Regions from separate parts of the Streptomyces sp. NBC_01689 genome, predicted to be linked through region 1. Evidence: riboswitches for the same ligand, from Rfam matches in the RefSeq annotation. Region 1 holds a riboswitch; the other holds the start of a gene.
What was found. A riboswitch is a leader RNA that binds a small molecule or an ion and turns the genes downstream of it on or off. The one in region 1 is predicted to bind thiamine pyrophosphate.

Region 1 (10,813 bases):
TCCAGCTGACGTCGGCCGGCGGCACCTACCCCGTCCAGACGAGTCCGCGTTTCTTCAACGCGATCCACCCCTTCCTGCCGATGAGCTACGTGGTCGAGGCCCTGCGCAGACTGATCACCGGGGGCGGCCTGGGACCCGTCTGGCAGGCGTGCGCCGTCCTCGCGGCGTTCACCGCGGGCGCCCTCGCGCTCACCGCCCTGTCGGCGCGCGGCAGGCAGGTGTGGACCCTGGACCGTCTTCACCCGGAGCTGAGCCTGTGACAATCAGGACCATGGAAAGCAGCAGCACCACGGCAGGCGGCGGCCGCCGCGAGGTCACCCGGCAGAAGCTCTACGAAGCGGCCGTCACCCTCATCGCGGAACAGGGCTTCTCCGCCACCACCGTGGACGAGATCGCAGAACGCGCCGGGGTCGCCAAGGGCACCGTCTACTACAACTTCGCCAGCAAGGCCGTCCTCTTCGAGGAACTGCTGCGGCACGGCGTGGGACTCCTCACCGCCTCCCTGCGCGAGGCCGCGGAACGGACCGGCCGCGAGGGCGGCACGAGGGTCGACGCCCTGGACGCGATGATCCGGGCCGGGCTCGTCTTCATGGACCGCTATCCGGCCTTCACCCAGCTGTACGTGGCCGAGGTCTGGCGCACCAACCGGGCCTGGCAGTCCACGCTCATGGTGGTCCGGCGGGAGGCCGTCGCGGTCGTCGAGGACGTGCTGCGCGCGGGGGTCGCGGGCGGTGAGCTCAGCGACGAGATCGACATCCCGCTGACCGCGGCCGCTCTGGTCGGCATGGTCCTGGTGGCCGCCCTGGACTGGCAGGCCTTCCAGCCCGAACGGTCCCTGGACGACGTCCACGCGGCCCTCTCACGGCTGCTCCAGGGACGGGTGAGCGGCAGCTAGGACGTCCTGCGCGCGGGGGTCGCGGGCCGTCGCGGACGGATCCGCGCGAGAGCGCCGGTCCGAGGCGGCCACGTCCCCCGCGGACCCTTCGGACCGGCGCACTCGCCGTACTCCCCCGTGTTCCCCGTCGGGGCCCGTCCGGTCGTCCCCCGGGTCCCCCGTGCCTCACTTCCGCCGACCGGGCCGGCGGAAGGAGCGGCCAAGGGCGCGGGAACCGTTCCGCCGCCCCGTGCCGGCGGTACCGGAGCCGCGCCCCCTTCCGTGCCCCCACTCTCCCGTTCCCGGGGGCCGGGCCCCATCCGCGCGGGTACTCATCCCCGTCACCGGGTACGGATACCTACCCGTGGGCGCTCATGCCCAGGACGGACTGCCGTCGACTGGTTACGATCGCTGCCGTGTCCGTACTCCCCCTGGTCTTCACCAGCGGCTGGGCCAGCGGCATCAACGCGTACGCGGTGGTGCTGCTGCTCGGCGTCTTCGGCGCGACCGGCCTGAGCGACGACGTCCCCGCCGCCCTGCAGCGCCCCGACGTCCTCATCGCGGCGGGCGTCCTCTTCCTGTGCGAGGCGGTCGCCGACAAGATCCCCTACGTGGACACCGTGTGGGACTCGGTGCACACCGTGATCCGGCCGGTGGCGGGGGCCGTGGTCGGTGCGCTGCTCGCGGGGCACAGCGGGTCGCTCCCCGATCTGGCGGCGGGCGCGATCGGCGGGTCCACCGCGCTGGCCAGCCACGCGGTCAAGGCCGGGACCCGGATGGCGATCAACACCTCCCCCGAGCCGTTCACCAACGTCGGGATGAGTCTCGCGGAGGACCTCGGGGTCGCCGGGATCCTGACGTTCGCGATGTTCCACCCCGTGGCCGCGGCGGTCGTCGCCGCCGTACTCCTGCTCGCGGGGCTGCTGACCCTCGTCTTCCTGGTATCCCGGATCCGGCGGTTCCTGCGCCGCAGGGCCCAGCGCCGGGAGGAGCGACGGCTCGCCGCACACGTCGGCCCGCCACCCGGCTGACCTCACGAGAGGCCCCCGGCCGGGCCTGTCGGTGGTGGCCGATAAAGTCGCGGCATGGGACGGATCGCGGTGATCGGCGCCGGGACGGGCGCGATGGCGGCCGCCGCCCGGCTGGCCGTCGCGGGTCACCGGGTGGTGGTGTACGAGCGCGCGTCGACGTACGGCGGAGCGCTGGGCCGCTTCGAGCGCGACGGTTTCGCCTTCGACACGGGCCCCGGTCTGCTGCGGGTGCCCGCCGTCCTGCGCGATCTGTTCGTCAAGACCGGCAGGGAGCCGCTGGAGGCGTGTGTCGACCTGGTCCAGGTCGACCCGTCCGCGCACCACGTCTTCGCGGACGGCACCGAGGTCTCGCTGCCCAACGCCTCCCGCGCGGGTGTCGTCGCCGCCCTCGACCACGCGCTCGGGGCGGACGCGGGCGAGCGCTGGGGCGACTTCCTGGTGCGGGCCCGGGAGGCCTGGGACCGGACGCGGCGCCCCCTCCTGGAGGAGCCGTTGTGGCCGAACTGGCGGGTGCTGGCCGACCGTGAGCCCTATCCCGCCGTGCCGCGGCGAAGACTGCTGGGCACCCGCAGGGCCGGCACCCTCGCCGAGGTCGGCGCGTGGGAGCTGCGCGACCCGCGCCTCGCCGCCCTCCTGGAGAGCCACGCCCTCGCGTACGGGCTCGACCCGCGCGTCGCGCCGGCGAGCGCGGCGGTGCTTCCGTACATGGAGCACGCCTTCGGCACCTGGTACGTGCGCGGAGGAATGCGGGAGCTGGCACGCGCGATGTACGAACGGTGCCTGGCCCGCAAGGTGGAGTTCCGCTTCGGGACGGCGGTCCGGCGGATCGTGGAGAAGGACGGGCGGGCGGTGGGCGTCGAGCTCGGCGAGGACCCCTCGCCGGCGTCCGGCGCGGCGACGACCGCGGTCGAGGACGCGGACTTCGTGGTCGCCGGTGTCGCGCCCGGGATGCTGGAGCGCCTCCTCGCCGGGACGCCGCCGCACGGCGGCGACGAGCCCGCTCCGCAGCGGGGCGCGGCGAGCCGGCTGACCCTGCTGCTGGCGCTGCGCGGCGGGCGCCCGGCGGGGGTGGCGCACCGGACGGTGGTGCACACGGCCGACCGCGCGGAGGAGCTGGAGCGGCTCTTCGGCGGCCGGTCCGGACTCCCCGCCGCGCCCACGGTGACGGTCACGCGTCCGGACGACCCGGGTTCCGTGCCCGGCCCGGAGCACGAGGCGGTCACCGTGACGGTCACGGTGCCCGCGGGTCTGCGGGTGTCGGGGACGGACGTGGAGCGGGTGCTCGACGCCACCCGCCGTGCTGTGCCGGACGTACGCGAACGCCTGCTCTGGCACGAGGTCCGCACCCCGGCCGACATCGCGGAGGCGACGGGCGCCGAGGGGGGCGCGGTGCCCGCACCGGCGCTCGCGGCGGCGTCCGGCCGGCTGCTGCACCCGTCGAACGGCACCCGTGTGCCGGGGCTCTTCTCGGTCGGGGGCTGGACGCATCCCGGCGGCGGCCTTCCGCACGCGGGGATGTCGGGCGCGCTGGTCGCCGGGCTGATCGTGGAGGGGCCGGAGTTCCGGGGCTCGCAGTGACCGCGCGGGCCCCGCTGATCTCGTCCCCCGGGGCCGTCCAGGACGGCCCCTTCACGCTTCCGGAGCGCTCCCGCCACTGAGGAGGGCCGGGTCAGTACCGGTACTGCTCGTCGAACCCGGCGCCGTTCCCGTTGGCGTTCCCGTTGCCCTGGCCGTTGTCCTGGTACGGATACTGCTGCTCGGGCGGGAGCTCGCCGCCGTACTGGCCTTCCGTGCCGCGCTGCTGGGGGACCCAGACGCCGCCCGCCGGGGTCTCGGCACCGTAGCCGCCGGTGCCGTACTGGTCCTGGCCGTAGCCCTGCTGCGTGTACTGCTGGTCACCGCCGCCGTACGTCATGTCGTACGCGGCGCCGCTGTACGTCTGCGTGCCGATGTACGGGTCGGAGTAGGCCGGGTACTGCTGCTGGCCGTTGTCGTAGCCGTACTGCTGCTGGTCGTAGCCGGAGTAGCCGTCGTACGCGTACGCCTGCTGGTCCTGGGAGGGCGCGGCGGCGTAGGCCTGGTCGGGCTGCCCGGCGGCGGCCGCGTAGGCCGCGTCGCTGTAGACGCCGTACGAGCCGGTGTCGTCCGGGAGGGGCTGCGGCTCGTACACGGCGGTGCTGCCGGTCGCCGTGAGGTCGCCGGAGCCGGTCGGCATGAACCGGTCGGAGTGCGCGGGCGTGAAGACGTCGTCGTCGCGGGTGAAGTCGTCCTCGCCCTGCGGATACCGCGCGCCCTCGGTGGCCTCCTGCTCCGCCTCCGGGTCCGAGCCCTCCAGGGCCGGGTCCACGCGGTCCGGCTCGCCCCTGCGGCGCTTGCTCCGGCCCGAGCCCTTGGCCGGTTCCTGGTCCGGGTCCCTGTCGGCCGCCTGGCGGTTGCCCACCGCCCAGCCGGCCGCGAAGCCGCGACGGAACGACAGCGTGACGTACGTCTGGCCGACCGCGAAGGCGGCCGCGCCCAGCCCGACGACGATCACCGACGGGATCAGCACACCGAGGACCACACCGGCGAAGCCGACGAAGGCGAGCAGCCGGTAGCGCAGCCGCGCCTTGTACTGCAGCAGGACCTCACCGAGGAGCCACAGTGCGACGATGCCGAAAGCGATATAGAGGACCGTCAAGCCCATGTACGCCCCTCTCCCAGTGGCCGCTACGCAGTGTGTCGTACGTGGGTGCGACCGGTCTAGGCCTGCTGTGGGTGGTGCAGGCCCAGATTCTCGTAGATTTCCAGCGTCGCCGTGGAGTTGTTCAGCGTAATGAAGTGCAGTCCGGGGACGCCCTCGTCCAGCAGCTTCGCGCAGAACTCCGTCGCGAACTCGATGCCAATGGAGCGTACAGCCGCCGGATCGTCTTTGGCTGTGAGGATCCGCTCTTTCAGGACGTCCGGGAACGAAGCGTTACTGAGCTGGGGAAGCCGTTCCAGCATCTTCACACTTGTCACCGGCATGACCTCCGGGATGACCGGTGTCCCGCAGCCGGCCGCCGCGACCCGGTCGCGCAGGCGCAGGTACGACTCGGGCTGGAAGAACATCTGCGTGATCGCGTAGTCCGCGCCTGCCCGGCACTTGTCGACGAAGTGCGTGACGTCCGAGTCCCAGTCGGCGGAGCGAGGGTGCATCTCGGGGAAGGCGGCGACGCCCACGCAGAAGTCCCCGGACTCCTTGATGAGCCGGACGAGTTCGGCCGCGTAGGTCAGGCCCCGGGGGTGCGCCACCCACTCGCCCATGGGGTCTCCGGGCGGGTCGCCGCGGACCGCGAGCATGTTCCGGATACCCGCGTCCGCGTACTGGCCGATGATGTTGCGCAGCTCGGCCACGGAGTGGTTCACGGCGGTGAGGTGGGCCACCGGCGTGAGCGTGGTGTCGGCGACGATCTGCTCGGTCTCCCTGACCGTGCCGGCCCGGGTGGAACCGCCCGCGCCGTAGGTCACGGAGACGAAGTCGGGGGCCACGGCCTCGACCCTGCGCAGCGCGTTCCACAGGTTCCGCTCGCCCTTGGGGGTCTTCGGCGCGGAGAACTCGAACGAGTACGTCTTCTTGCCGGAGGCGAGCATGTCGCTCACGATGCGTGCGCGGTCAGTCCTGGTGGAGGCAGATCCGAGGGCCATACCCGCAGGTTAGCCAGGGGGCGGCGGTCCCCCAACCGAACCACGAAGAATTGTCCGAATCGTCGACTTCTTGTCCACCCCTCGGACAGAAGGGCGGTCAGGCGTGCCGCAGCCGCTTCGCGAACTCCGACGCCGCCGCCCCGGGGTCGTCCGCCTCGGTGATCGCGCGGACGACGACGACGCGGCGGGCGCCCGCCTCCAGCACCTCGTCGAGGTTGCCCAGGTCGACGCCGCCGATGGCGAACCAGGGCCGGCCGGTGCCCAGCGCGGCGGTGTGCCGGACCAGGTCGAGACCCGGTGCGTGCCGGCCGGGCTTGGTGGGGGTGGGCCAGCAGGGGCCGGTGCAGAAGTAGTCCACGCCCTCCTGGACGGCGGCGGCCGAGGCCTCCCGCGCCGCGTGGGTGGAACGGCCGATCAGGACCTCGTCGCCGAGGAGGGCGCGGGCCGCGGGGACGGGAAGGTCGCCCTGGCCCAGGTGGAGCACGTCGGCGCGGGCCGCGTGGGCGACGTCCGCCCGGTCGTTGACCGCGAGCAGCTTGCCGTGGCGGGCGCAGGCGTCCGCGAAGACCTGGAGGTGCTCCAGCTCCTCGGCCGCCTCCATGCCCTTGTCGCGCAGCTGCACGATGTCGACGCCGTTCGCCAGGACGGCGTCGAGGAACTCGGGGAGGTCCCCCTGGCGCGTGCGCGCGTCCGTGCAGAGGTAGACACGGGCGTCGGCGAGGCGGGCGGTGTTCTCGGGCATGCGTGGGTCCCCCGTGGCGCTGCGGCGCGTACGGACCAGGGCGGCCGCGGGCGTGGCCCCGGCCGGCCGTGGTCCGTACGCCGGACGTGGTGTCGGATCAGACGGCGAGCGCCTGGGCGCGGCGCTTCACCTCCGTGCCGCGATTCTCGCTCAGCGCCTGCGCGGGGGTGCCGGGCAGGGTCGGGTCGGGGGTGAAGAGCCACTCGAGCATCTCTTCGTCGGTGAAGCCGTCGTCCCGCAGGAGCGTCAGGGTGCCGGTGAGGCCCTTGACGACCTTGTCCTCGTCGATGAAAGCGGCGGGGACGTGCAGCGCGCGGTTCTCACCACGGCGTACGGCGATCAGCTGGCCTTCCTTGACCAGCTGCCGGACGCGCGTCACCTCGACGCCGAACTGTTCGGCGATGTCGGGGAGGGTGAGCCAGGCGGGGACGAGAGCATCGATCTTTGCGTCAATCTCGGTCACGGGACAAGCCTGCCATCCCGGACTGACACTCGGTACCCGAGCGCCCCCCGTCCCGCGTCAGAAGCGCGTGAATCCCGCGGATTTCCTCCCGGTCCGGGCACGCCGGAACGCCCGCGGGCCACCTGCCGGGCGGCTCGACGGGACTCCGCACGGCGAGCGCCCCGCCCGGTTCCACCACTCGGCCATCCGGGGCATCCAGGTCATCCGGGGCGTCCCGGGCATCCGGGGAACGGACGGCCGGGGCACCTCCCGCCCGCGCTTCCGCCCGTAGGCCCGTCCGCCCATGCCCGCCCGCCCGACGCCGGCCCGAAGGGATCCGGGGGGCCCGGCCCGGACACGACCTAGGCCAAGGCCTCCTTCAGGGGGCGGGACGGGTCGGAGAGGATCTCCGGGTCCAGTGTCACGCCCGCCTCGATCAGCCGGCGGCCCTGGGCCAGGTCGCGGGGGCGGCCCACCGCCAGGAGGGCGACGAGGCGGGAGTCGCGCAGCCAGCAGACCGTCCAGGCGGCGCCCGAGGAATCGCCTCGCCAGACGGTCGTGTCGGCGGGTACGTGGTGGCCCACGTACTGGACGAAACGGCCGAACTGCTCGGACCAGAAGTACGGGACCGGGTCGTAGGCCACCGGGGACTCGCCGATGATGTTGGCGGCCACCGTGCGCGGCCCCTGCAGCGCGTTGTCCCAGTGGTGGACGAGGAGGCGCTCCTCGTACCGGCCCGACGGGAAGGACGCGCAGTCGCCGACCGCGTAGACGTCCGGCAGGGAGGTGCGCAGGTGGCTGTCGGCCACGACCTCGCGGTGGGCCCCGAGCTCGATGCCCGAGCCCGCCAGCCAGGCGGTGGCCGGCCGGGCGCCGATGCCGACGACCACGGCTCCCGCGGGCACCCGGGACCCGTCGTCGAGCACCACGGCGCCGTGCTCGACGCGCTCCACGCGCGCGTGGGTGCGCAGCGAGGCCCCGCTGTCCGCGTACCAGGCCGCCATCGGCGCGGCCACTTCGGCGGGCAGCGCCCCCGCCAGCGGCCGGTCGGCGGCCTCGACGACCGTCACCGCGCAGCCGGCCTCACGCGCCGCCGTGGCGAACTCCGCGCCGATCCAGCCCGCCCCGACCACCACGATGTCGTGCTGCCGGGCGAGCACGGGACGGAGCCGTTCGGCGTCGTCCAGGGTGCGCAGGAGATGGACCCCGGGCATGTCCTCGGCGCCGGGGAGCTGGATCGGTTCCGCGCCGGTCGCCAGGACCAGGAGGTCGTAGCGCACCGGGCCCGCGGCGGTGTCCAGTTCGTGGTCGTCGGGGCGCAGGCCCAGGGCCTCGCAGCCAAGCCTGAGTTCGATGCCCAGCGCCTCGAAGTCGATGTCGAAGGCGGAGTGCTCGGCCTTGCCGAGCAGCACCGCCTTGGACAACGGCGGCCGGTCGTACGGCTGGTGCGGTTCGGCGCCGATCAGTGTCACGGCGCCGGTGAAGCCCTGTTCGCGCAGGGCGACCGCGGTCTGCACGCCGGCCATGCCCGCGCCCGCGATGACGACCCGGCGTTCCACGGCCCCCTGCGTCTGCCCCTGCGTCTGCTCGTTCACCTGATCACCATAGACAACTGACAATCCGTCAGTCAGCGGACGTGCTCGGTGAGCTGTTCCACGGAACGGGTCGGGTTCAGCCGGTCCGGCCGGTGTCCGGGTCCCGCGCCGGGGGTCCGGCCTGTTCCACCACGCTCGTCCCGCTGCCGGTCCGGGACTCCCATTCCCAGGTCTCCTCCAGCCGCAGCCGGCCGTCCGGGAGCTCCACCACGAGGGACACGCAGTGGCCCCCGGACGTGGTCCCGTCCTGCCCCAGCTGTACGTACCGGAAGTCGAGACGGTCGCCCTCCCGGGTGCCCACCAGACGGCCGTGGACGATGTCCCCGCCCGCGTACTCGGCCCAGATCACGCCGTCCTCCTCGTGGTACGTGAACCGGGTGCCGGTCCCCACCTGGCCCGGCGCCTGGTCGGCGACCGGGGCGAGGACGAGGCCGTCGAGCGAGCGGGCCATGGACGGAGGCTCCCTTACTGAGACATATGGCGGAGAGCTAGGGTGGTCACCGTAGAGCACTCGCGGGAGCCCGGACGCACCGGGCTGAGAGGGAGGCTGGCGGCCTCCGACCGTACGAACCTGATCCGGGTCATGCCGGCGAAGGGAGGGGCTGGACGCCCATGTCGCGTACACCGGCGGAGCGATCCGTCACGTCCGACGTCCTGGTGGTGGGGGGCGGCGTCATCGGCCTGGTCACCGCGTGGCGGGCCGCGCAGCGCGGCTTCAGTACGGCGGTCGTGGACCCGGAGCCGGGCGGCGGGGCCGCGCAGGTCGCCGCCGGGATGCTGGCGGCCGTCACCGAGCTGCACCACGGCGAGCAGACCCTGCTGGGCCTGAACCTCGCCTCCGCCCGCCGCTATCCGGACTTCGTCGCCGAGCTCACCGAGGCGACGGGCCAGGATCTCGGTTACCGCAGGTGCGGCACGCTGGCCGTCGCGCTGGACTCCGACGACCGCGCCCACCTGCGTGAACTGCACGCCCTGCAGAACCGTTCGGGGCTCGACTCGGAGTGGCTCAGCGGCCGCGAGTGCCGTCGGCTGGAGCCGATGCTCGCGCCCGGTGTCCGGGGTGGCCTGCGGGTAGACGGCGACCACCAGATCGACCCGCGCCGTCTGGCGAAGGCCCTGGTCATGGCCTGCGAGCGGGCCGGAGTGGTGTTCCACCGGACCTGGGCGGAGCGGCTGACGGTGGTCCGGGAGCGGGCCACCGGGGTCGTCACCTCGGCCGGCGAGCAGCAGTCGGCGGCACGGGTGGTGCTGGCCGCCGGTAGCCTGAGCGGACGCCTTGAGGGCCTGCCCGACGAGGTGCGGCCGCCCGTGCGGCCGGTGAAGGGGCAGGTGCTGCGGCTGACCGTGCCGAAGCGGTACGCACCGTTCCTGAGCCGCACCGTCCGCGCCGTGGTCCGCGGCAGCCAGGTCTATCTGGTGCCGCGCGAGAGCGGCGAGCTCGTCGTCGGCGCGACCAGCGAGGAGCTGGGCTGGGACACCACGGTGACCGCGGGCGGCGTGTACGAGCTGCTGCGCGACGCCCACGAGCTGGTTCCCGGGATCACCGAACTGCCGCTCACCGAGACCCGGGCGGGACTGCGCCCCGGCTCCCCGGACAACGCCCCGATGCTCGGCCCGACCGGGCTGGACGGACTGCTGCTGGCCACCGGCCACCACCGCAACGGCGTCCTGCTCACCCCGGTCACCGGGGACGTCATGGCGCACGTCCTCGCCTCGGGCGAGCTTCCCGAGGAAGCGCGCCCCTTCACCCCTCACCGGTTCAGCCTCACCCGCACGGAGCAGCCCGTATGAACATCCTCGTCAACGGCGAGCCCCGGCTCGTCGCCGCGGGCACCGCCCTCGACGTGCTCGTCACCACCCTCACCGCGGCGCCCTCCGGCGTCGCCGCCGCGCTGAACGAGACCGTCGTCCCGCGCACCCAGTGGTCGTCCACGTCCCTCTCCGAGGGCGACCGTGTCGAAGTCCTCACCGCCGTCCAAGGAGGCTGAGTCATGGCCGACGACCCGTTCGTCCTAGGGGGTACGTCCTTCTCGTCCCGGCTGATCATGGGGACGGGGGGTGCGCCCAGCCTCGACGTGCTGGAACGGTCGCTCGTGGCGTCCGGCACGGAACTCACGACGGTCGCGATGCGCCGGGTGGACACCGCGTCGCACGGCTCCGTCCTGTCCGTCCTCGACCGGCTCGGCATCCGGGTGCTGCCGAACACGGCGGGGTGCTTCACCGCGGGCGAGGCCGTGCTGACCGCGCGGCTCGCCCGCGAGGCGCTCGGCACCGACCTGGTGAAACTGGAGGTCATCGCCGACGAGCGCACCCTGCTGCCCGACCCCGTCGAGCTGCTCGACGCCGCGGAGACGCTGGTGGACGACGGGTTCACGGTGCTGCCGTACACGAACGACGACCCCGTGCTCGCGCGCAAGCTGGAGGACGTCGGGTGCGCGGCGGTCATGCCGCTGGGCTCGCCGATCG
Region 2 (10,813 bases), 4.7 Mb from region 1:
CACCGGGACTCCACCACGGGGAAGGGCAGCATGACCATGAGGATGAGGACCAGGGCGTCGATCACTGCGGGTGCCGGGGCGTTCGCCGCCGGACTGCTCCTGGCCGGCGCCGCCGGCGCGCAGGCCGCGGCCGCGGGACTGCCGTACGCCGTCACGCCGTACGCGAACGTCAACGTCCGCTCCGGCCCGTCGAGCCAGACCGGCATCACCGGGCACGTCACCGCGGGGGATCCGCGCGGCGCGTCGTGCTGGACCCACGGCGAGACCATCCGCGACAACGGCTACGTCAACGACGTGTGGGTGCGGCTGGCCGAGGGCTATGTGAGCGCCGTGTACCTCAAGGGTGACCAGTACGGCGGACTGCCCGCGTCGGCCACCTGCTGAACGGACGCGGTGCCCGGTTCCGGACGGAGCCGGGCACCGCGCCATGTCCGGCCCCGGCCTGTTCCACCCCGCTCCGGCACGCACGGACAGCGGTGCCCGCCTCCGGGTCCGACCTGATCCGAGCCATTTCGCCACACGCCGTTCCACCTCGGGTCCGCCTCGGTCCGACCGGCCACGATGAGATCCGTCACCCACTCCGCGACCCCCTCCACCGACCGCGCACCGCGCGACCACATCCACATCCGCATCCACGCTCCGCGCACCGCGCACCGCGCACCAAGATCTTCTGGGCCCGGGTGTCGCTCCGTACCCGGACGTGGCCGGAACACGCATCGGCCGCGCGACGGCGGAACCAGGGCGTGCCAGGGTGGCGTGAGTGTGATGTGGGGCGGGGCGACCCTCCCGGGAGGGTTCCCGCGAGCGGCTCGAGGTGCCTGAGGATCTCTCACCGGGTAGAGATCGCCTCCGGGCCACGGGTGGGGAGTCGCGGATCAGCATGAGGGTGGGAGGCCACGGGGCGCGAGCCCTGCGAGCGAGGGCGTCGGGCCGCCGGAGCGCGGCGGCGCCCTCCGGGTCCCCGGTCGCCGCACCGGACCGGACGCCCGGTCGGCGCGCCCCGCACCTCCCCCCTGACTCGCCGGACCCGGCACGGACGCCGGACGCGCCCCGCGCGCCGCACTCGCGCCCGGTCCCCACGCGGCCGCACCCCGCGCCGCACACGCCCGCCCGCCCCCGGCCGCATCCGCGCCCGCCGCACCCCGTGCCGCACGCTCCGCGCACGGCGCCGCCGCGGGTGTCCGGCGCGTTCGGTACGTCCGGTGTGTCCGGCCTGTCCCGCGTCCCCCCGCTCCCCGTACCGCGCGCCGGCGGCCCGGTGATGCCGTCCGGCCGCGCGCCGCCCGTGTGACGTGCCGACGACATCCCGCGCCATACGACCCGGAGTGCCCCGATGATCACACCCCCGCGCGCGGTGCGCGACCGCATCCTTTCCCTCTCACCCACGGAACTGCCCGCCTTCGTCTACGACTTGGCGGGACTGCGCGTCCACGCCGCGTCCGTCAGAGCCGCCCTGCCCGACCGCGTCGAGCTGTACTACGCGGTCCGGGCCAACGGGGAACCGGAGATCCTGGCCGAGCTGGGCCCGTTCGTGGACGGCTACAAGGTCTCCTCCGACGTCGAACTGGCCCAGGTCGCCGAGGCGTCCGTCGCCCGGCCACGGGCCTTCGGCGGCACGGAGAAGTCACCCACCGAGCTGGCGGACGCGCTGGAGCGGGGCGTGACACGCTTCCAGGTCGAGAGCGAGTACGAGCTGTACATGCTGGCCGGACTGGCCCAGCGGCACGCGCCGGACCGCCGGGTGGCGGTGCTGCCCCGGTTCGGTCTCCCGGTTCCCCGGGGCCTTCTCGCGGCGGACGGCGCCGGGTACGCCACCGCCGCAGGCCTCGACCCGGCGCAGGCCGACACGATCGTCGGTCTGCTCACCGACGGCAGCTACCCGAACCTCGAACTCCGCGGTGTACACGCCCACTTGGCCGACGGGGTGCGGGCCGGGGAACATCTGGCACTGGCCGGGTCCGTCGTCGCCTGGACGGCGGAACTGGCCGCCCGGAACGGAGTTCGGCTCACCGAGGTGGACATCGGCGGCGGCATGGCGGTGGACTACGACCACCCCGAGCGCCGCTTCGACTGGCGCGCCTACGGCGAGGGCCTCGCCCGACTCACCGCGGCCCACCCGGAACTGACGCTGCGGATCGAGCCGGGCCGCGCGCTGACCGCGTACTGCGGCTGGTACGCGAGCGAGGTGCTGGACGTCGAGCACGGCGCCGGCGAGGACGTCGCCGTCGTCCGCGGCGGCGCCGTCCACCTGCGCACCCCGGCGGCCGGGCGGGGGGACCAGCCCTGGTCCGTCCTGGAGGTGGAACCGTGGCCGTACTCCTGGCCGCGCCCCGAGGTGCGGCGCGAGCACGCCACCCTCACCGGGCAGCTGAGCACCCCGAAGGACATCCTGGTCCGCGCCGCGCGGGCGCGGGGTCTGCGGGCCGGCGACCGGGTGGTGTTCGGCCTCGCGGGCGCCTACACCTCGTCGGCCCCGCACCGGGCCCACGCGCGCTATCCGGAACCCCGTTTCCACTTCCTGGGCGACGGCGCCCACGGAGACCGGTCCCGATGACCGTAACGGAGGACGTCAGGAGTTGCCGTCGCGGGCGCGGCGGCGCATCCTCGGGAACGCCTGGCAGGATCGTGCGCCGGACCAGGAGAGTGGCATGACCGTCGAACCGACCGACTTCGCGACAGACGCCCCGCTCGACTTCTCGTACGAGACGCGGCCCGGCCGGGTCGTCTTCCGGCCCGGCGCAGCCGTGTCCGCGACCCCCGGCGAGGCCGCCCGGCTCGGTCTGCACAGGGCCCTGGTGGTCTGCGGCAGCCGGGGCGAGGCCACCGCCCGCGCGGTCGCCGACGCGCTGGGCGGTCAGTGTGCGGGGGTGCATCCCGAGGCCCGGATGCACGTACCCGCCGAGGTCGCCGCCCGTGCCGTCGAGGTGGCCCGGGAGATGCGCGCCGACGGCTGCGTTGCGGTCGGCGGCGGCTCGGCGATCGGCCTGGGCAAGGCGATCGCGCTGCGCACCGGACTGCCGCTGATCGCCGTGCCCACCACCTACTCCGGCTCCGAGATGACCCCGGTGTGGGGCCTGACCGAGGACGGTGCCAAGCGGACCGGGCGCGACCTGGGCGTCCAGCCCCGGAGCGTCGTCTACGATCCCGAGCTCACCCTCGGTCTCCCGGTCCCCCTCTCCGTGACCAGCGGGATCAACGCCCTCGCGCACGCCGTGGAAGCCCTGTACGCGCCCGACGCCTCGCCGCTCGTGGCGCTCATGGCCACGGAGGGCGTCCGGGCGATGACGGCCGCCCTGCCGGCCGTGGCCGCCGCTCCCGGCGACCTCGACGCGCGCGGCCGCGCGCTGTACGGCGCGTGGCTGTGCGGTGCCTGTCTCGGCACCTCCACCATGGGCCTGCACCACAAGCTCTGCCACGTGCTCGGCGGCACGTTCGGGCTGCCGCACGCCGAGACGCACACGGTGGTCCTGCCCTACGTGCTCGCCTACAACGCGGCCGCCGCGCCCCGGGCGGTCGCCACCCTGTCCCGGGTCCTCGGCACGGACGACGTGCCACGCGCCCTCCGGGAGTTCGCCAGGAGCCTGGACGCGCCCAGCACCCTCGCCGAACTCGGCCTCAGGGAAGCCGACTTGGCGGTGGCCGCGGCGCAGGCCGCCGGTCAGGCACCCCCGAACCCCCGCGAGGTCACCGCACACGGCGTGCTGGGCCTGCTGACGGCGGCCTACGAGGGCTGGGAGCCGCGCTTCGGGTCCTGAGGGCCGTCCCCTGATCCCGGGCGGGCGCACGACGACGGCCACGGCACCTCACCGCGTCCGGTCCATCGGTTCAGGGTGCCGTCCCGAGCTGTCGGCGGCGCGCGGGTCCCGGTCCCACGCACCGGTCACGTGGTCCGCGCGGCCCCTGCCTGGGACGGACGCGCGGGCCGGGCTATCCTGACGCCGAACCGGACACGGGGTGCCCCGAACGAGGGCTGAGATCACACCCGTCGAACCTGAACCAGTTAGGACTGGCGGAGGGATGTCTCATGTCGTTGCCGTATGCCCGTGGTGAAGTGGCCGTCGGAGGCCCGCAGGGCGTCTTCGACGGGCGGATGCCCGAGGCCGCGGGCGATCTGCGCGTCGAGGCGCGCGGTATCGCCCCGGTCCCGGAGGACCACCGCTACGGCGGCCCCGGCCGCCTGTTCACCGTGTGGTTCGCCCCCAACCTGACGATGACCGGCGTCTTCACCGGCACCGTCGGCATCGCGCTCGGCCTGGACTTCCCCACCGCGCTGGCCGCCGTCGTGCTGGGCACCCTGCTGGGCGCGGTGCCGACGGCGTACCTCGGCACCTGGGGCAGCCAGACCGGCGCCGGACAGCTGCCGCTCGCCCGGCTCGCCTTCGGGAGGGCGGTGCTGGTGCCCGGTGCGCTGCAGTGGCTCTCCTCGATCGCCTGGGACGCGCTGATCGGCCTGTTCGGCGGGGACGCGCTGGCCCAGCTCTGCGGCTGGCCGTTCTGGCTGGGCGTGCTCGTCATGATGGGCGCGCAGGGAGCACTCGGCGTCCTCGGGTACGAGGTGATCCACCGGCTGCAGACCGTGATGACCTTCGCCCTCGCCGCCGCCTTCGTCGCGCTGACGGTGAAGCTCCTGAACGGCACCCACCCCGCTGCCGCCGCCTCCGCGCACGGGGCCGACCGCGCCGGGGCGTTCGTCCTGACCTGCACCATCGCCCTCAGCCTCGCGCTGTCCTGGGCCCCGTACGCCAGCGACTTCAGCCGCTATCTGCCGCGCACGGCGTCCCGGCCGCGGATGTTCTGGTGCACGCTCGCCGGTGTCGGCGTCTCCTTCGTGGCCGTCCAGGCGCTCGGCCTGTGGGGCGCCGCCGTCTTCACCGACCAGACCGCCCGCGGCGTCGACACCCTGCTCGGCGGCGGTGCCCTCGGCGCCTTCGGACTGCTCGCCGTCGCCCTGGCCGCACTGAGCAGCAACGCCATGAACGACTACAGCGGCTCGCTCGCCCTGCAGACCATGGGCGTCCGTCTGCCGCGCCCGGCCGCGGCCGCGCTCGCGGCCGTCCTGGGCTTCCCGCTCGTGCTGTGGATGCACGCCGCCGACACCACGACCCGGTTCCAGAACGTGCTGCTGCTGGTCGGCTACTGGATCCCCGGGTTCGTCGCGATCGTCGCCGTCGACTGGCTCGTCCGGGCCAGGGCACGGGCCGGCGCGCCGGTCGACCTGGCCGCCGAGAGCGCCCGTCCGCAGCCGTGGTGGCCCGCGCTGGTGGCGTTCGCCGGCGCCTTCGCCGCGGCGGTGCCCTTCATGAGCACCAGCCTGTACGTCGGCCCGGTCGCGCGGGCCCTGCACGGGGCGGACCTCGCCTACGGGGTGGCGTTCCTCGCGGCCCTCGCGGTGTACACGCCGCTGCGGCTGCGCCGCTGACCCGGTGCTCCGCCGCCCGCCTCGCCTCTCGCCCTTCTCCTCGTCTCCCACCCGTCTCGTCCCGTACGGAGCGAACCCGTCATGTCCTCGAAGACCCCCGCCGCCCCGCCCCGCGTCCTGACCGTCGCCGGATCGGACTCGGGCGGCGGCGCCGGTGTCCAGGCCGATCTGAAGACCATGCTGGCGCTCGGCGCGCACGGGATGAGTGTGCTGACCGCGGTCACCGCGCAGAACTCCCTCGGTGTGCAGGGCGCCTGGGAGCTTCCGGCGGAGGCGGTGCGCGCGCAGTACCGCAGTGTCGTGGACGACATCGGGGTGCAGGCGGTGAAGACCGGCATGCTCGGCTCCGCGCTGCTCGTCGAGACCGTCGCCGAGCTGCTGTCGGACGTCGCCGCGCCCGTCGTGGTGGATCCGGTGAGCGTGTCCAAGCACGGTGACCGGCTGCTGGCGGGCGACGCGCTGGACGCCGTACGGGGCGCGCTGCTGCCGGTCGCGACGGTGGCGACGCCGAACCTCGACGAGACCGCCGAGCTGACCGGGATCGAGGTGACGGGCGAGCGGGACATGTCCCGCGCCGCCGAACGGCTGCTGTCCTACGGCCCCCGCTGGGTCCTCGTGAAGGGCGGCCATCTGCCCGGCGAGGCCGTCGACCTGCTGACCGACGGCACCGAACGGCACTGGTTGCGGGCCCCGCGCCACGACAACCGGCACACCCACGGCACCGGCTGCACCCTGGCCTCCGCCGTCGCGGTGGGACTGGCACGGGGACACGCGGTGCCGGAGGCGGTCCGGCGGGCCAAGGAGTACGTCACGGGCGCCATCGCGGCGGGCTTCCCGCTCGGTGCCGGACTCGGACCGGTCGACCACGGCTGGCGGATGCGCGCGGGAGGCTGAACACCGGGGAGGAGCCCCCTGGGCCGTGCCCGCCCCGAGATCCGCCAGACCCGGGTCCTACAGGGTGCCCACCGTGCGCAGTGTCGCCAGGACCAGGGCCCGGGCGACGGCGACCGTCTCCGCGAGGGACACGCGCTCGTCGGGGCCGTGGGCCAGCCGCACGTCGCCGGGGCCGTACTGGAGCGTCGGTATGCCCGCCCCCGCGTAGAGCCGCAGGTCGCTCCCGTAGGGGGCGCCACGTTCCCGGGCGCCCGGCGCCCCGGTGACGTCGGCGTGCGCGCCGCCGACCGTCTCGCGCAGCGGATGGCCGGCCGGGAGCCTGCCGCTGGCGAACTGGCCGCCGGGCCACGAGACGACCGCGGGATGCCCGCGCAGCCACGGATCGGCCGCGCAGGCCTCCGCCACGCAGCGTTCGAACGCGGCGCGCGCCGCGGCAGGTTCCTCGTCGAGTCGCAGTCCGAGCCGTCCGTCGGCGACGAGCAGCCCCGGCACGCTGCTGGCCCAGTCCCCGGCCTGGAGCATCCCGACGGAGACGGTGTACGGGAAGGGGTACTCGGCCATGAGGGGGTCGGGCGTCTCGCCGCGGGCGGCCTCCAGGCGGGCCAGCGCGGCGGAGACGGGCGCGTAGGCGTCGATGGCGCTCACCCCGGCGTCCCGGGTGCTCGCGTGGGTCGACCGGCCCGGCACGGTGATACGGAAGGTCAGGGCGCCGGCGTTCGCGGTGACCAGCGTGCCGCCGGTCGGCTCGCTGATGACACAGGCGTCGCCGGTGTGGCCGCGGTGCAGGGTCCCGAAGGCCCCGACGCCGCCGTCCTCCTCGCCGACCACGAAGTGGCCCGCCACGCTGCCGCGCAGCCGTACCCCGGAGGCGCGGATCGCGGCGAGCGCGGCGACGTTGGCGACGACCCCGGCCTTCATGTCGCAGGCTCCCCGGCCGTGCACGACGTCCCCGCGGACGCTGGGTACGAACGGGGGCGCCCGCCCACTGCGCGAGGTCACCGGGCGGTACGACGTCCACATGCCCCTGGAGGATCATGGTCGGGCCGTCCTCGGCACCGGGCAGCGTCGCGACCAGTCCCCAGGCCTCGTCGCGCGGCACCTCCATGCCGGGGAAGCCGGGCTCGGCGCGCAGGGCGGCCAGGTCCATCGACCAGAGGTCGATGTCCAGACCGGACCGTCCGAGGTCCCGCGCCAGACGGTGCTGCAGCTCGGACTCGGCCGCGCTTCCCGTCATGCTCGGCACGGCCAGGGTGTCGAGCAGCATCGTGGCGACGGCCGTCTCGTCGACGGCCTCCAGGGCGGCGGATTCCTCGGCGCTGAGCACTGCGCGCATGCCACACGCTCCTTTCGCGGGTGGGATGACGAGGGGGGCGTGAGGATGTTACGAACAGCCCCGGTACGCAAACAATCGCCGTTCGTTTCCGTCTGGGCCCGATTTCTTGTGAAGATTGCGCCCGCGTGGTGATTTCTTGCGTGGAGCAGGGAGAGAGTGACATGGCCATGGACGCCATCGACGAGGCCATCGTCCGGTGCGTGCTGCGCGACGCGCGCAGCACGTACGCGGAGATCGGCCGCGCCGCCGGGCTCTCCGCACCGGCGGCGAAGCGGCGCCTGGACCGGCTCGTGGCCGACGGCACGATCCGGGGCTTCACCGCGCTCGTCGACACCCAGGCGCTGGGCTGGCGGACCGAAGCGTTCGCCGAGGTGTACTGCAAGGGCAATCCGGCCCCGGCCGAACTGCGGCGGGCCCTGGAGGACGTGCCCGAGGTGGTCGAGGCCTACACGGTCTCCGGGGCCGCGGACGCGATCGTGCATCTGATGGCCCTGGACATCCCGCATCTGGAACGTGCCATCCAGCAGGTGCGCGAGGCCAGGGTGATCGAGCGGACGGAGAGCGTGATCGTGCTGTCCGGGCTGATCAACCGGCCGCGGGTGTGACCGACGGCGGTCCCCGGGGCGTGGGTCGCGCGATAAATCGAACACGTGATTGAATTTGGCCATGACACACCCACACTTCCCCGGCGGCCCGTCGACGGCGCGCGACGGACGAGCGACAGGTCGGGCCGGGATGCACGCCGGGACCGGAGAGGCGAGGCTGGATTCATGTCCGAACCGCTGCCTGTGATCGTGTCCCCGCCGGCTCCGACGGGTGGCCGTCGGGTCCGTGTGCACGGAGAGAGTCTGGGCCTGGCCTACAACCTGGCCGACCTGTCCGAGTTCCTGCGGCGCGCGGGGCTCGATGTCGATCCGCTGACCCTCGCGGTGTCCCCGCTCATCGACTGGCGGGGGATCGGCCCGGAGTACTGGGGACCCGAGACCGGAAGGTGAGGGGGTCGGCCCCGGGGTGAGGGCGAAGGCCCCGGGGCCGCTGGCCGCCCCCTCCGGCGGGCGGAGCGCGGCCGGTTCGGGCGGGCTGTCCGACGCCGGGTCAAGGTGACTGCTGATCGGTCGAGCCGGGGAGTGTGCGACCGAGTGGGGGACTGCGCGACGCGACCGTCCCGAGGGGGGCGGCGTGGCGCACATCACCCTGGGTGGATACGGAAAGGCGAGGCGGACCTTCGCGGCCGCATGGCATGCTCACGCCTAGTTACTCGTCGGTAATTTCCTGCCACCCCCACCCCCCTCAGGACTGATCTTGCGTATCCGCAAGCGGCCTCCGCGCGCCCTCGTGCCCGCGCTCGCCGCATCCGCCCTCCTCCTCGTCACCGGCTGCTCCGCCGACCCCGGCGCGCACACCTCGTCCGCCGCCGGACCCGCCCCGGACGCCACCGCCTCCGTTTCTCCTTCCGGTTCCTCCGGCTCCTCAACCGGCACCACGGACCGCGTCGGTCGGCCGCTCGCCGTCGCCGCGGCGCCCGCGGCCACCTCCGCCGCCGTCGCACGGCCCGGCGCCGCCGGCGGCCGGGCCCACCGGACGGCGGTCGAGGTGACCTCGTACGACAGCCGCACCCGACGCGCCGTCATATCGCCCGCGCGGCACGGGAATCCGTCCGTGTCGCCGACGCCCGCGGGGACACCGGCGCCGGGCCGTACCGCCGTCGGTGACGTCATCGCCAGCGCCCCCGCCCCGGGCGCCCCCGACGGACTGCTCGCCGAGGTCACCGAGGTGATCGGGGAGAAGCCCGGCGGCACGGAGGTGCGGACCGCGCCGACGACCCTGGACGCCCTTCTCGGCGACGGCCGGGCGAAGGGCACGGTCCCCGTCGATCCCGCGTCCTTCGACGTCGAGAGGCTGCTGCCCGACGTCAAGGTCTCCTGGACACGGACCGGAGACGTGCACGCGGGCCCCGAGGGCGCGAAGGTCCCGCTCGGCGGCCTGCGGGTCGACCTCGCCACCCGGGTCGCCGCGGCCGAGGGCACGCCGGCCTCCGCGGCGGCGACCGTGTCCGGCTTCGTCCAGGTCGAACCGGAGGTCGACTTCTCCTACGGCGGCGGATCCACCGCGGGAGGCCCGGCGAGCGCCCGTCTCGGCGTCTCCGGCGAGTGGACCTCGCGCTGGGCGCTCAAGGGGCGCGCGGCGGCCTCCGCCCAGCCGCTCCGGCTGCCGTTCGCGAAGCTGCACGCCGATCCCGTCCTCCAGGTCGGCCCGGTCCCCGTCGTCGTCAACCTGGACCTGACCTGCTACCTCCGGATCAGCGGCGACGGCGGCGTCACCGTCGACATCGAGCAGGACCTCAAGGGCGACTTCGACGCGGGCGGCACCTACGACCCGGCCGGCGGCTGGACCCCGGTCAGCGCCTCGCACATGACGAGCACGCCGGTGCACGCCCGGGTCACGGCGGCCGGCGGGGTGAAGGCCGCCCTCGGCGCGGAGGCCACCGTCGGCCTGTACGGAGCCGTGGGCGTCACCGCCGACCTGGCCCCCTACCTGCGCGGTGAGGCCGCGGGCACGGTCGACGCCGCCTCACCGACCCGGTCCGGCACGAAGGCCGGTGTCGGGACGGCCGGCACCTGGGGTGTCTACGGCGGCCTCGACCTGAACGGGACGCTGCACGTCCAGCTGTCCGTCTTCGGCACCCCGGTCCTCCGGCGCGGCATTCCGCTGGGCGCGCTGCACCGGGAGTGGAGGCTCGCCGGCAGCCCGGGATAGCCGCCGCCCCGAAGCCCGTACGCTCCGGTGCCGCGCCGCGCGCCGCCGCGGGCGCACCGGACGCACCGCATCGCCGTCCGTCGCGGGGGCGGGCCGCCCCCGCACGTACGGTAGGGTTTACCTGCACGATCACGCGGGATCACCGCGGGTGAACCGCATCGGGACGTGGCGCAGCTTGGTAGCGCACTTGACTGGGGGTCAAGGGGTCGCAGGTTCAAATCCTGTCGTCCCGACGGTGCGAAGGGTCTTCACGGACATGGGTCCGTGAGGGCCCTTCTTCGTGCCGGCTTCGTGTCCGCGGGTCCTGCCCCGGGTGCCGGACGCGGCGCGCGTTCCGCGCCTCCGCGCCGCTGGGTAGGCTGCCGGGCATGCGGATCGCCGTCTCCTCGGACATGGACGAACCCGTGGCC

Region 2: another riboswitch for thiamine pyrophosphate. It lies ahead of OG776_RS09835 (purine-cytosine permease family protein); the one in region 1 lies ahead of thiO (glycine oxidase ThiO).

What each region holds. Positions count from the first base shown of each region.
Region 1 is NZ_CP109592.1:6,963,159-6,973,971, reverse strand. Features, by position in the region: gene OG776_RS29780 (YhgE/Pip domain-containing protein) at 1-260, shown strand, start outside; gene OG776_RS29775 (TetR/AcrR family transcriptional regulator) at 272-895, shown strand; gene OG776_RS29770 (DUF4126 domain-containing protein) at 1,291-1,905, shown strand; gene OG776_RS29765 (phytoene desaturase family protein) at 1,960-3,483, shown strand; gene OG776_RS29760 (SCO2102 family sporulation regulator) at 3,575-4,588, opposite strand; gene metF (methylenetetrahydrofolate reductase [NAD(P)H]) at 4,645-5,568, opposite strand; gene thiE (thiamine phosphate synthase) at 5,666-6,310, opposite strand; gene OG776_RS29745 (helix-turn-helix domain-containing protein) at 6,408-6,773, opposite strand; gene OG776_RS29740 (NAD(P)/FAD-dependent oxidoreductase) at 7,115-8,347, opposite strand; gene OG776_RS29735 (hypothetical protein) at 8,424-8,798, opposite strand; TPP riboswitch at 8,851-8,962, shown strand; gene thiO (glycine oxidase ThiO) at 8,960-10,138, shown strand; gene thiS (sulfur carrier protein ThiS) at 10,135-10,335, shown strand; gene OG776_RS29720 (thiazole synthase) at 10,339-10,813, shown strand, end outside.
Region 2 is NZ_CP109592.1:2,309,708-2,320,520, reverse strand. Features, by position in the region: gene OG776_RS09850 (SH3 domain-containing protein) at 31-384, shown strand; gene OG776_RS09845 (type III PLP-dependent enzyme) at 1,334-2,554, shown strand; gene OG776_RS09840 (maleylacetate reductase) at 2,649-3,755, shown strand; TPP riboswitch at 3,941-4,035, shown strand; gene OG776_RS09835 (purine-cytosine permease family protein) at 4,025-5,419, shown strand; gene thiD (bifunctional hydroxymethylpyrimidine kinase/phosphomethylpyrimidine kinase) at 5,501-6,313, shown strand; partial or broken gene OG776_RS09825 (ArgE/DapE family deacylase) at 6,371-7,646, opposite strand; gene OG776_RS09820 (Lrp/AsnC family transcriptional regulator) at 7,808-8,251, shown strand; gene OG776_RS09815 (hypothetical protein) at 8,417-8,641, shown strand; gene OG776_RS09810 (hypothetical protein) at 8,949-10,403, shown strand; tRNA gene OG776_RS09805 (tRNA-Pro) at 10,563-10,636, shown strand; gene OG776_RS09800 (RpiB/LacA/LacB family sugar-phosphate isomerase) at 10,772-10,813, shown strand, end outside.